DNA from 3 places in the Alkalihalobacterium alkalinitrilicum genome. Region 1 is predicted to be linked to each of the others. Evidence: riboswitches for the same ligand, from Rfam matches in the RefSeq annotation. Region 1 holds a riboswitch; each other region holds the start of a gene.
The links. Region 1 has a riboswitch for cyclic di-GMP ahead of BK574_RS11885 (hypothetical protein). Riboswitches for the same ligand answer to the same signal wherever they lie in the genome.
Positions count from the first base shown of each region.

Region 2: linked by a shared signal. The riboswitch ahead of BK574_RS13000 (anti-repressor SinI family protein) and the one ahead of BK574_RS11885 (hypothetical protein) in region 1 are both predicted to bind cyclic di-GMP.
Region 3: linked by a shared signal. The riboswitch ahead of BK574_RS28945 (type II secretion system protein) and the one ahead of BK574_RS11885 (hypothetical protein) in region 1 are both predicted to bind cyclic di-GMP.

Region 1 covers NZ_KV917368.1:2,516,322-2,520,700, forward strand. Annotated here, with positions in the region: gene BK574_RS11855 (hypothetical protein) at 1-56, opposite strand, end outside; gene BK574_RS11860 (helix-turn-helix transcriptional regulator) at 200-412, shown strand; gene BK574_RS11865 (hypothetical protein) at 639-1,064, opposite strand; gene BK574_RS11870 (hypothetical protein) at 1,140-1,451, shown strand; gene BK574_RS11875 (hypothetical protein) at 1,453-1,830, opposite strand; gene sda (sporulation histidine kinase inhibitor Sda) at 2,054-2,185, shown strand; gene BK574_RS28825 (hypothetical protein) at 2,186-2,317, opposite strand; cyclic di-GMP riboswitch class I at 2,580-2,662, shown strand; gene BK574_RS11885 (hypothetical protein) at 2,744-3,070, shown strand; gene BK574_RS11890 (peptidoglycan recognition protein family protein) at 3,274-4,200, opposite strand; gene BK574_RS11895 (hypothetical protein) at 4,200-4,379, opposite strand, start outside.
Region 2 covers NZ_KV917368.1:2,702,452-2,706,830, forward strand. Annotated here, with positions in the region: gene sigK (RNA polymerase sporulation sigma factor SigK) at 43-744, opposite strand; cyclic di-GMP riboswitch class I at 1,232-1,327, shown strand; gene BK574_RS13000 (anti-repressor SinI family protein) at 1,359-1,565, shown strand; gene BK574_RS13005 (VanZ family protein) at 1,657-1,926, opposite strand; gene BK574_RS27535 (hypothetical protein) at 2,201-2,362, shown strand; gene BK574_RS13010 (ABC transporter ATP-binding protein) at 2,669-4,379, opposite strand, start outside.
Region 3 covers NZ_KV917368.1:4,742,044-4,746,422, forward strand. Annotated here, with positions in the region: gene BK574_RS22880 (sensor domain-containing diguanylate cyclase) at 1-725, shown strand, start outside; cyclic di-GMP riboswitch class II at 1,033-1,116, shown strand; gene BK574_RS28945 (type II secretion system protein) at 1,312-1,647, shown strand; gene BK574_RS22890 (prepilin peptidase) at 1,798-2,550, shown strand; gene BK574_RS22895 (type IV pilus modification PilV family protein) at 2,563-3,021, shown strand; gene BK574_RS22900 (PilW family protein) at 3,018-3,473, shown strand; gene BK574_RS22905 (hypothetical protein) at 3,490-4,379, shown strand, end outside.

The sequences.
Region 1 (4,379 bases):
ATCGCTTTTTCTTCAAAGTTAGCAGCGTTAAACCCTACACTTTTTATAACTTTCATAACTTACCAACCTCCCGATCATTTTAGGCGTTAACCTAATTTAATGTTATTAATGTTATTAACAAAAGTTACATTGTCCATCGAAAAAATATAAAAAGGACTAGATGTTTTTTTCGAGAATTATAAAAGAGAGGTGATGAACGTTGGTAAAATGTAGATTAAGGGTTATCTTAGCTGAAAGGAATATTAAGCATGGGGAAGTATACAAAAAAGCAGGGATAAGCAGTGCTACTTTTAGCTTACTGGTTAATGAAAAGTCACTACCGACTTTACCAGTAGCTTTAAAGATCGCGAGGGTGTTAGATTTACATATCGAGGATATTTGGTACGAAGATGGTAAGGAAGTAAAACATTAATAACGGTATTAACGAAAAAAGACCGCCTTTATATTCGTGAAGGAGGCAGTCATTTCGTGTGACGTTAATAGCGCGACGTTAAATCGTCGTCGCTGGATGCTATTAACGTATGCCAACGGGTTCCATTTTATGCCTGTCTTTTTACGGTAAATTTTTCGTTTTATCTGTTGTTATTTAACGACAAAAACGCCCTCTACCGTAATTAAACGATAAAGGGCTGCCTTCCTTATTTAATTCCTAATGTTGATACAGCATCTTTGCGTTCATACTCATATTGAAACGGTTCACTATCGCCAGGTTCAAGTTTAATCATCCTTAATGAACGTCTTATTAAAACTTCTTCAGTTGCGTTTATTTCCTCTTTTTCAAGCCATTCTTCGTATACGTTTTTATATAGATCTACAAAAAGTTTATCCTCCCCTTCGATTTCTTTGCTGTTATAATAGGCTTCGTCTAGTATTTCTAATAATTCTTTTGTATCGAGATGTAATTTTTCATCTATTACAGTGATATTCGATTGTTTAGTTTCTTCAACAGCTTCGCTATTTATATTAACTTCCATATTATTTGCACAACCTACGATAAAAACAGATAATATCATTGTTAAAGCATATATACCAAATAAATTCCTCATTGTAACTCCCCTTTCCATTTATTACAACTCTATAATACCTATATTTTAAATGTCAATAATTTTTATAGCTTCTGCTTTGGAGGGACGATTTTTATGAACGAGTCACTGGGCACCTGTGAAAATTGTTTAAGAACTGGTAGAGAAAAGAACTTAAAAGTAAGGATGGATAAAAAACTCTGTCCTGATTGTTATGAGGTAAAAAGACGGTACCATATAATGTTGTACTATTATGAGGGTTTGAAAAAGGTACTTCAAGTAATGGATATGAAAGAAGGTCAAGTCATGAAGGTCTTTGATGATGACTATCTTAAAGGAAGACTCGATCGTGAGATGCTAGAGGATCTTTCAAGGGATTATGAGGAGAAAGTTCTGAATAGGGATCCTTATAATGGTTACAGAAAATAGTTTACCTTTTAGAGCTAATCTCGTATGAAAACCCTTTAATCATGTTGTTACATTCCTTTATTACCTTCAGCTCACTATCAGCGATATCTGTCATATGGCATACTTTATTTCGTATATCTGATAATTTTCTAAGCTTTTCTCTTTGAGATCTATTAATATTGGGGATGATATGTGGGTATTTAAAGAGGTAGCTAACTAATTCGTGCAGGCATGCGTCATTAATTGGCCTTTTCTCGTAGAGGATACTTCGCCAGTGAAGACCGTATTTATAAGTTAGTTGAAAATTGATTATAGATTGTAATGTTGTTTCAATTTCGTAAAGCAGCCGATACCCTTCTATCATGTTTTCTGGAACACAACTTTCTTCAAATACAGTCATTAAAAAACCTCCCTTTTATTGTTCTTTATTTAGAATAACTATTTTATTTTATAAGAACAATAAAGGTAAAGTTAAGATTGTGTAAAAAATTAAAGCCCCTTCAAAAAAATTAATAATATTACAAATCAATTACAATCGAGTGAATGTTCAGATAAGTATTGCTATAAGTTCTCACAGCATTTAATATTATTTCTTGGGTATGTATTCAAGGGAGGATTTTTTCATGTTAGAAAAGTTAAGCGACGGTGATTTATTGGAGGCATATAACAAAGCAATTAACTGCAAGTTGTCTAAAGATTTCATTGAACTATTAAAGAAAGAATTATTAAAAAGAGAAATTACATATACTAAATAATTATTTACATTTACTATTATCAATCTTTTCTTGAAGCCATTGTAAGAATTCAATTTCCCTTTCTAATACTTGTCTTTGTAACTCACTTTCAAAATAAGATACTAATTCATTCAATTGCTGTTCAATGGGCAAATTTCTCACTCCTTTACAAAAATATATTGCAAAAGTTAGATAATTTCAACTATTATGTCCTCTCTATTGAGAGGACTTTTTATTTTACTGCTAATTCTACAAATCAACTCTAATACCCTTTTTTCTGTTCCACTTTATAGACTTTTACATAAATTCCCAGCGCTAAAAAGAAAATCCCATTTCTCACCCCGAAGAGTGGGATTTACTATTTTATAGTATCACTACTTTACTCGATCGCCAATTTCCGATATAATTCTACAGTATTTGCAAAAGGCAAACTTATTGAAAGATAAGGACGCAAAGCTACAGGGACTAACGGGAAACCCACGTCAGCCAGCTGCCAATGAAAAAATAAAACTCCGTAAGAAAAGCACCCAGATATTTTCATTCGGCACAAATTTTCTTAAAGGAGTGTAAAAAACAATAATGGAACTAATTGAACCCGAACTAAAAGTAGCATTAGAAAAACTGGACTCTTTAATTGTGACTCTGCCCGATAAGAGAGATTCTGTATTTCATTTCAAAAATTTTATTATTAGCTTTTTACGTACTAATACTAATAATGTAACATTGCCCGTTTCTGAAGTAATGGCATTTTTAAAAAATAAAAAACCAACCGTTTTCTCTATCTTAAGAAATGAATACAGTCATAATTTAGTTATTAATGTTGTTACTCATGTCGATTTAGAATATAAAGTTGCTTCTAAAAGGCTTTACGATCTAAAACTAAAACTAGGTATTATAAACAGATAACCAAGAATTTAAGCCCACTCCGAAGAGTGGGCTATTTTAAGTTTAATACATAGAACAAAACCGAGTTACATATACTGATATAGAAGGCTTAATTGGCCTCGTTAAGCCTCTTGGGAATAACACCCCACTTCTTATTTCTAGTCGAGGGGCCACTAAAATATCCATCTGAAAAGTCCACCACAAGGTTGGGCTTCTTTTTGTTATTAAAACATATGTCCCCAAGTTAGTGGACCAACAATACCATCCACAGTTAGACCATGAAGACGTTGATAATTTCTTACGGCACTTGCTGAATTAGCACCATAAATACCATCAGTTGTAGCACCTACCACACGTTGTACTGCGGTCACATCATTTCCACGTAGCATTGGAGATAGATTTCTTAATAATCTACGGTATTTTGGTAATACTGCATCTAAAGCGTTTCTTGTTTGATTACCAACCAGACCGTCAACTAAGATATTTTGTCGAGCTTGGAACGCTTTTACTGCGTCTTCTGTTTCTTTACCAAAATGTCCGTCAGCTCCGAAACGTGGTAATCGTTCACCAGCCGCAAGCAATTTATTTTGTAAACTCCTCACCGTTTCTTCTCGGTCTCCGTTCTTAATTAATGGATTTGGTGAAGGTGCTTTTATTACTATTCCAGCAATTTTAGTATCTGTAACTTCTTTCTCAGTGCGCCCCTCTAACCGTTTTCGAAACTCACCCATATTTATTCCTGGGCACGCTGTGGATTGATTAGGAAACTCTCGATGCCCTAAAACATTAGATAACCCTATATTAAATCGTTCCATCGCTAAGCGTACACGTTCTATTAATACTGGTAATTGCTTCTCGTTAGGTGCTCCTTTACCGACGTAACAAATATTATATGTTCGTGTATTGTGACCACCAACTCCATTTGTAATAACTACAGGGTCATAGCATATTTGTAGTGTTCCATCCTTTAGTATGATTTCAGAATAACCACCGTGACTCCATCCTCTTTTAGTTCTCCATGTTCTTTCAAAAGAAAAAGCGTCCCCTTGATCTGTAAAAGAATAATGGACGCCAATACGATTAATTTGATCAATACGTCTACGACTTCCGCCATCCATTAACTTACCTCGTAAATCTTGTACTTTGCTCATTACTTACCCTCTCCTTTCACTTTTCCGTCAACATACGCTTCACCGAGAATATATGAAATAGCCACACCAGCAACAGTGAGAACCGCATCTGTCGGAATTTCTAACCCTAACCCTTGATTAACAATGACCAATAACCCTGTAACCACAGCCATTAGAAACTTTCTAGACGTGAATTTTTT
Region 2 (4,379 bases), 190 kb from region 1:
GTATGAGAACCGACCTTCTTACACTACCTTTCATTATTCTTTCTACAAACCATTATTCCGTTTATAAAACTCATGGAATAGCTTCATCAATGCTCGCTTTTCGATGCGGGAAACATAGCTTCTAGAAATATTTAGCTCCTTAGCAATTTCCCGCTGCGTTCTTTCTTTCATTAAATCTAGACCAAAACGTCCGACAATGACTTCTTTTTCGCGCTCATCTAATACATGGATGTAATCATAAATTTGCTTTTTTTCCATTTTCAGTTGGATCGTATCGACGATATCGTCCGTTTCTTCTTGAAGGACATCAATTAAAGTAATTTCATTTCCTTCCTTATCCGTTCCAATTGGATCGTGAAGCGATACGTCTTTCTTTACTTTCTTTAATGCGCGAAGATGCATGAGGATTTCATTTTCAATACACCTGGCTGCATAGGTCGCTAGTTTCGTTCCTTTTCCTTGTGAGTAGCTCTCAATCGCTTTTATTAACCCGATTGTGCCAATCGAAATTAGATCTTCTGTATCTTCACGAGTATTTTCGAATTTTTTTACGATATGTGCGACTAAGCGTAAATTATGTTCTATAAGGCGATTACGGGCTTCTTCGTCTCCTTGCTCCATGAGCTGTAAGTATCTCTGCTCCTCTGCTTTCGAAAGCGGTTGAGGGAAGGCATTGTTTTTTACGTACCCTACAAAAACAATGACTTCTTTAATAAAATAGGTGATGGCTGCAAATAATGACACTTCCTCACCCCCATAAGGTTTGTTATCTTATGTCTATGTGTGTATGGGCTCGGTTGTGTCTGTACAAATAAAATTAAATTGAAACTAGTTCTTTCATATCCCCACTTTTTTGAAAGTCATTTAGTGCTCATCCTTAAAATACATAACCTTCTGTAAGTTTATTATTGGGTATTTTCTGAAAAAGTTCTCGACATATTAGTATTCAATATAACAATTAATTCCAAATAATCCATCCGTTTGAAATAACGATGATAGAACTATATACCTACTATTTTTTGTTTATCAACATATCAACAGTGTAAACATAGGTAAAAAAAACTAAGCAGGGGTCATTTTTTCTGTATCTTTGACACGATTTGTATATTCTATCATCGACAAACTTCAACACTATGATATGGTTTCTTCCTTTATACTATGAATTAATTAATACATAAGTCGCGGAAAATCTCAAAAACTTTGAAAAATCATGAGGAATACTTTAATATTTTTCAGAAAACGGCAAACCTATTGAAAAGTAGGGACGCAAAGTCACAGGTCTTAGGTTGGGGATTTGGATTTCAATGATGATGGCTGGACTGCCTGAAATGCTCATAGTATTTTAGGAGGGAAATACGATGAAAAATGAATGTAACAAAGAGTTGGATCAAGAGTGGGTACAATTAATGAAACAGGCAATGGAAATGGGTTTAACCAAACAAGAAATCAAACGGTTTTTATTAAAAAAGAAAACAAACTGGGCAAGTCCTCCAAGAAACTTTATCCTTAGAAAAGACTATCCATTTTTTTTACTTCTTGATAAGTATTACGCAAAAGTTTATTAATTCTATGTAAATTACAAAGTTAGGACGGGCCGAAAGTGATCAATGATGGCGAATATCATTCATCACTTTTTTTCGTTTAACCTAAGCCTAGCTACAAATTAACCTTGGTTGAACTCTTTTGAAACATACAGACTATTTTTCTTAAAAAGGAACCAAAGGTAGCATTCCTCCTATTATAGCTTCTTCTAACAATTACCCATAAAAGCATTTTTGAAATATCATCAAAACCAAACGAGCGAAACGGTACGTAATATTGATGCACTTCATCAATGACACCATACGAAACCGCAACCAAGAATGCAAACTGTTCTTTTTTTCGTTGAAGTTCTCCAAATGTCAAAAAGGCAAGAATAATAAACAAATATAACAGCCCAATTGAGCAAGTTCGAGAATAACTCCAATCGCTACGAACACACTCGGATGCATATTACTAAAAATGACTTCCAATCGACTTGGATTAAAATTACTGGATTGCCACCAAATCAACATCACATAGAGAATAGAATACTAATAAAAACTCTACGCATGTTAAATACATGTATATAACAACGATCAACAAGTACCCATAAGACGTTACCTGAATATTGAATACTTCTCTGGAACAAGTAATACGATATACAGAGGAGGTCTTAGTGATGCTTCTACTAGGTAAACAGATAATGAGTAAAGGTAAAGCTTTTTATCATCGTTTAATGTATGCCTACAATATTGTGTTGTATAAAGATTGTCTTGATAAAGAGATGAAATTAAAACTCTTAAAAAGAGTAATTCATCATGAAAAAGAATTAAATGTTTAGAGAAAATAAGTGAAAGAAGATTGATTAGGAATTTATTAAGTAAGTTCTTATGTTTTTATTTAATCGTTAGACTTTTGTTTAATAAAAATAGAATGATGTGGTGTTGCATTTTTTATAATGTTACTATTTTTATCAAATACTGGTGACATATATTCGCTTTGATTATAATTACCTAAAGGCTTATACTTTGAAGCTACTTTGGCATTCAAATACCTTATTCCCTATAACCTATTAGACTTTTTTACAAAACTTGTAAGCTTATAAATTATATTGTGAATGAGGTACCTCATTCAGCGTTTAACCCTTTTATGATTGCATAACTTCCATTTGCTTTCTGAGCAATTGACTAAACATACTCCGTTTTTCTTTTGCCAGCTGATTAAAGCCACCTTGCTGGATGATTTGACCTTGATCGAGAACAATAACTTGATCAGCGTGACGAATCGTTGATAAGCGATGGGCAATAACGATAATTGTCATTCTGCCTTTCAGTCGTTCGATAGCCTCTTGTATCTTCGACTCATTTTCTGTATCTAACGCACTCGTAGCTTCATCTAATACGAGGATCGATGGTTTCCGTAAAATCGCCCGGGCTAAGACAAGTCGTTGCCGTTCTCCTCCTGAAAGTCGGATGCCACGATCTCCAATTAAAGTATCCAACCCTTGAGGAAGCTTACTAACAAAATCAGCAGAAGCAAATTCGAGTGCTTCCCACATTTCCGCTTCGCTGGCATCTGAAGCAACAAGTTGTAAATTTTCTCGAATACTTTCATTAAATAAAAATGGATCTTGAGGAACATAACTAATCGCTTGTCGCAAAGAACGTACATTACCGCTTGATAGTGGAACACCGTCTAATAATATTTCTCCTTCTTCTGATTGATTAAGTCCCATCAACAAATCAATTAACGTACTTTTACCAGCACCCGATGGGCCAACTACAGCAGTCATTTGGTTGGCAGGGATATACAAATTAATATCCTTTAAGGCATACTTTGAATCATTCGGGTTATAACGAAATGTAACATTACGACACTCTATCCCATTATGAATGTTTAAAGGTTGGATGCTCTGTTGATTAACAGCTGTAAACTCTTTTGCGCTTTTACATTCTTCTTGCATGGCAATAACCGCTTTTAACGCGGGAATCGTTGTTGCAATCTGTTCTAAAGAACCTTGAATTCCAGCCACTCTTGGCCAAAGCCTAGAAAAAATAATAATAATTAACATCAATTGAGCAGCTTGTGCATTGAACAAGTTAACAGCAAAGAAGATAAAGGTTGCGATTAAGACAGCTGATGCTATTTTATAATAAAGTTGGGAAGTGGTTTTTAATTTTGTATACTCGATTTGTTCATTCTCCATACTTTTAGTTACCATTTTATACCAATTCATTCGTGACTCTTCTAAAGTATTACTCTTTATATCTTTAATTCCATTAATTTGATCAGTAATTCCACCTAAATATGCCTTACCTAACGTATAATTACGACTACCGAGTTCCATCGATCGTTTAAGAAATTTACGATTGAAAAAGATGAGTATTAACCCACACGCTAAAACAAACGATGTAATCGTAGGTGAAAGCCAAAAGGCAATTCCAATTTGAATACAAGTAAAGATTAGTGAAGATAAAAATTGTAAGAAAGAATGTGTTCCCGCACTTGCACGAGCAATCTCTGCCGTTAATAAATTAATCAAATCCGACTTTCGATTTTTAATAAAAAAGTTCCATTTCGCATGAAGAATAGAGTCATAGGTTTTCACCCTAAGATGTCTAAAGAACCCGTGCTGAATTATCGTACTCTTAATCGTAATTTGCCGTTGTAATAAATTCTGTCCAACAACGATTAAGACAAATATCGCTAAAATAACAGGCAAACCGATCGAACTCGGAATATTTCCCAGGAATTCAAAGGCCCCTAATAAAGGAATTCCAGTAGCGTCAATATTTACAATTCCGCTCATACTAATTAAAGGAATTAATAGTAAAATACCAATACCGTCCAGTAAACTA
Region 3 (4,379 bases), 2.2 Mb from region 1:
TTATTCAACATAGTGAAATAAAAGGAGTTATCACAATTGCTGTCAGTGAAAAAAATGCATATAAAAAACAAGATGTCACGTTAGTTGAGATTCTCGCCAATTTTCTCGGTGTTGCTATGGATAACGCCCGCCATTACGAACAGACGATAAAAGAAAGTGAGCGTTGTTCACTAACCGACCTCTACAACTATCGATCATTTGAACGAACATTAATTGAAGAATATGAACGAAGCATCATTCAGAATGAAAAACTAGCTGTTATTTTATTAGACCTCGATCACTTTAAATCGGTCAATGATACGTATGGTCACCAAGCAGGAAATGAAGTACTCTGTCAATTGGCAAAATTAATGGAGAACATCATAGGTGATGATGGCTCTGTAGCCCGTTACGGTGGCGAAGAGTTTGTGATCATGTTAACCAATACAAATCTAACGAATGCACATAAGATAGCCGAACAATTGCGAAGTCAAATTGCCAATAACAGTTTCAATATTCATAATGATCTTAATCATGGTGAGAAAAAGATCATTCACGTTACAGCGAGTATCGGTTTCGCCATAAGTGACAAAGAAGAAACCAATCCCGTTTCACTCGTCCGTCAAGCCGACCGCGCCATGTATACGGGTGCTAAACAAAAAGGAAGAAATCGTGTAGCGCTGTATAGGGATGATTGTGAAGTCGTAAAAAATGTAGATTTTTTAGCGGATACTTTAACGAGATAAAGACTAGAAAGTAGAGGAGATAGAGACAAAGTACGTGAAATGATTTCTACTTTTTGCTAATTATAAAACTCACATTTAAAACTAATGTATCTTTTGTGACTTTAGTCTTAAGATGTTTTAAAAACGCTCATAATTTTTTTTGAAAAACTCTTTAATTTTAAAGATTTCTTGTTATAATCAAAAATATAAGGGTAAGACATTCAGACTAGTGAATAACTGGAAATTCACTAGTTAGTATTACCTGAATTTAATAATTTGCTATAATAGGTTTGGAGCTACTGTAATTAGGGTAATAACTCTTAGAGGTAGTTTGAAAAGGAGCGATGAGTTACGACTTGTAAGTGGGCGCCTAAGTCGTAAGGAGCTAGTGGTGCAACCGACTTTTACATATGACATCTGCGGAGGTGGTCAAAGGTAAAAGTTATTTTTTTGCTTTAAATTTGTCGCATTTTGACAGATTAAGGTAAAAAAGTTAGCGAAACAAGGGGAATCACGCACAAGGACAAGCCAATCTATTAACGATTTTGAGAGCCAAGAACAGCTCTGAAAATAAATTGAAACTATGAGGAAAAAGGGAGAGATAAGAATGAGAGCACTTATTCAAAAACGTCTTAAAAACCAACGCGGTTTAACACTAATCGAGTTACTAGTAGTAATTGTTATTTTGGGGATTATTGCAGCGATAGCGGTACCAGCACTAATGGGGCAACGTGAATCTGCGGCAGAAAATACAAATGCGCAAACTTTAAAAATAGCAGAAGATGCTTTTCAAAGGTATTCTGTGGTAAATGGAGAAGAACCAACATTAAAGTCTCAACTTGTTGGTGATTACTTAGAAAGTTGGCCAAAGTGTGCTGATGGAACTGATCTTCCTGCTGCAGAAGTAGCAGACACTCCTTTAGCGATTACTGAATGTCAATAGACTGTTATTATAAAAGCTGCCGTAAAAATGCGGCAGCTTTTTAACCAGAATTGATAAAAATGCGTAAACTTTAAATCAAAAGGTAATGAATGTAGTTATTTATTAACTGGGTCCTTTTAGACATAATATATTTTAGGAGGAGAGTTAATTGTGATTTTCATAGATATATATGTCATTCTAATAGGATTATTACTCGGCTCCTTCTTCAACGTTGTAGCCATCCGTCTATTAAATAAAAAATCAATCGCCTTCCCTCCTTCTCATTGTCCACATTGCAAACACAAATTATCGGTATTAGATTTAGTTCCTGTCTTCAGTTATGTATTTCTAAAAGGCAAATGTCGTTATTGTCAAACAAAAATATCACCTTTATACCCATTCGGTGAACTTTTAACAGCTACATCGATTTTTATCGTGTATAAATTTGTCGGTCTACAACTAGAGCTAATTCCAGCACTTCTCCTAACTGTTTTACTTGTCATTTCTGTATTAACTGACATTCGTAAACAACTTATTCTAGATGTAGTAACGTTACCAATGCTTGGTGTACTTATCATTTCTCACCTATTTATAGGTACAGAACCATTTTGGTACTATTTACTTGGTGGGGTTGTTGGTTTTGCATTGTTACTACTCATTGCCATCGTTAGTCGAGGTGGAATGGGTGGTGGTGATGTAAAGCTGTATGCGGCGATTGGTGTCGCGTTAGGACCATGGATGACGGTGATGAGTCTCGTTTTAGCATCATTTGTCGGTACGGTCATTGGTGTACTACTATTGGCACTTGGCATCGTGAAGCGTAAACAACCGATTGCGTTTGGGCCGTTTATCTTTATTGGAACGCTTTTAGCTTATTTATTTGGACAGGATATTTGGAATTGGTATATTAACTTCTTATGGTAAGGGTGTGAGAATATGAATAATCAAAAAGGAATTACATTAATTGAGTTACTCGTAACGATTGTTATATTGGGGATTATTGTAATTCCTATTCTCACGTTAATGACCAATGCCTTTACGAACACGGTTTCTCAAGGAAGAGAAACGCAAACTCTTTATTTTGCTCAGCAAGTGATCGAAGAAGTGAGAGTCAATTCGTACCCAAGTGCTTTAAAGGATGAAATAATTTACGGCACTTGTTCCCCTAATAGTGGCTGTACGGAAATTAACATAGCTCAACTTGAACCGCCTTTGTTAGGAGATACAGAAGTACTTTATGAAATCTCATTTAGTGAGTTATCTGACGTAACTGATGATGAGGAAAGAAATCAGATATTAGCAGCTAGCTTTTTTGAAGTAGAAGTAACCGTAAAATCAAACGCACCAAACAGTCAAGATGTTTCTTTAGTTACGGTGGTGAAAAAGCAACCATGAGAAATCAACGAGGTATTACTTTAGTCGAGTTACTTTTGACGATTACCATTATGTCAATGATTTCTATTCCTGTTTATATGTTAGTAAATAGTACATTGAAAGTCCATCAACAAACGAGTATTGATAATCAACTGCAACATGAAGCGCGGTTTATCTCGCAATATATGAGTGAAAAAATTCGCGATGGAGCACAAATTTATAATACTCCTGGAAAATGGGAGTTAAGAAAAGATGGAGAGGTATTTATCCGCTATGATGAGGTTACAAAAGAAGTTTTTCTTAAAGATAGTGGCCATCTATTATCGAATCAAGTAGAAAGTTTTGATGTAACACCTGAGCCAGCCGAAGACCCTGTCAAATACAATATATCCTTATCGTTACAAAATCGAGACCAGTCATATCGATTGCAGTTAACCGTTTATAATAATGCGTACTCACGTTATAAAAAATGAGGGATGGTGAGTCATTATGAATACCTGCTTAAGAAATGAAAAGGGAGCGGCTCTACTTTTAACATTATTTATTATTGTATTTGTTGGAATTGTAGGAGCTAGTTTAATAAATACAACTTTGTACGGTCAAAAAAATACAGTAACTTCTGTTGCAGAACAAGATGAGTTTTATAAACTTGAAACGGGTTTAGATTTTATGTTGCATGAAATGGCAACATTTTCGATTGAAGACGGGATCCTAATGTATGATGATGGGGTTAATGCACCGTATCCAGTTGAAGACGAAAACGGTAACCCACAAAAAATCGTTAAGCGTGGACCGTACTATTATATAGAAACAGGCCAACCATTGAATGTTACATATGAAATTGATAATCAGGAGGTAGAAGTATCAGTTTCATATGAGCATGAAGTGATAGGAGAAGAGACGGAGTATACTTATAAAGTCATAGCTCAATTCCCAAATAGTAAGTTTGAGAGATCACTAGATATGATTGTGAGAGTTCCTGTTAAAAGTGAGTTGATCGAGATCCCTCCCCCACCTCCTGGGCATGTGGGACCCCAAAAACCTCCAAAATTTCCTGGAAATAATGGAGATTTAATAATTTATACAGATAAACATAATATACACAGAGATGATTGGAAAAGTATCTCGGTAAAAAGAAACTCAACGTTTCAAAGCTTTATTGATTATTATGAGTTAGATACTTCAAAAGCAACAACAGTTTGGAATGGTGTTCCTAAACCAAGTAATAATAGTGTTAGATATTATAGTTTAATAAAAGCTAGTGGGAATGAAGTTGGGATAGCAATCCAACCTGGGCATTTAACCTATGCAAAAAACGTAGAAATTAGTGGATGTGGAAGTTCAGGAAGTGTCACAATTCATGGTGTACTAATAGCAGA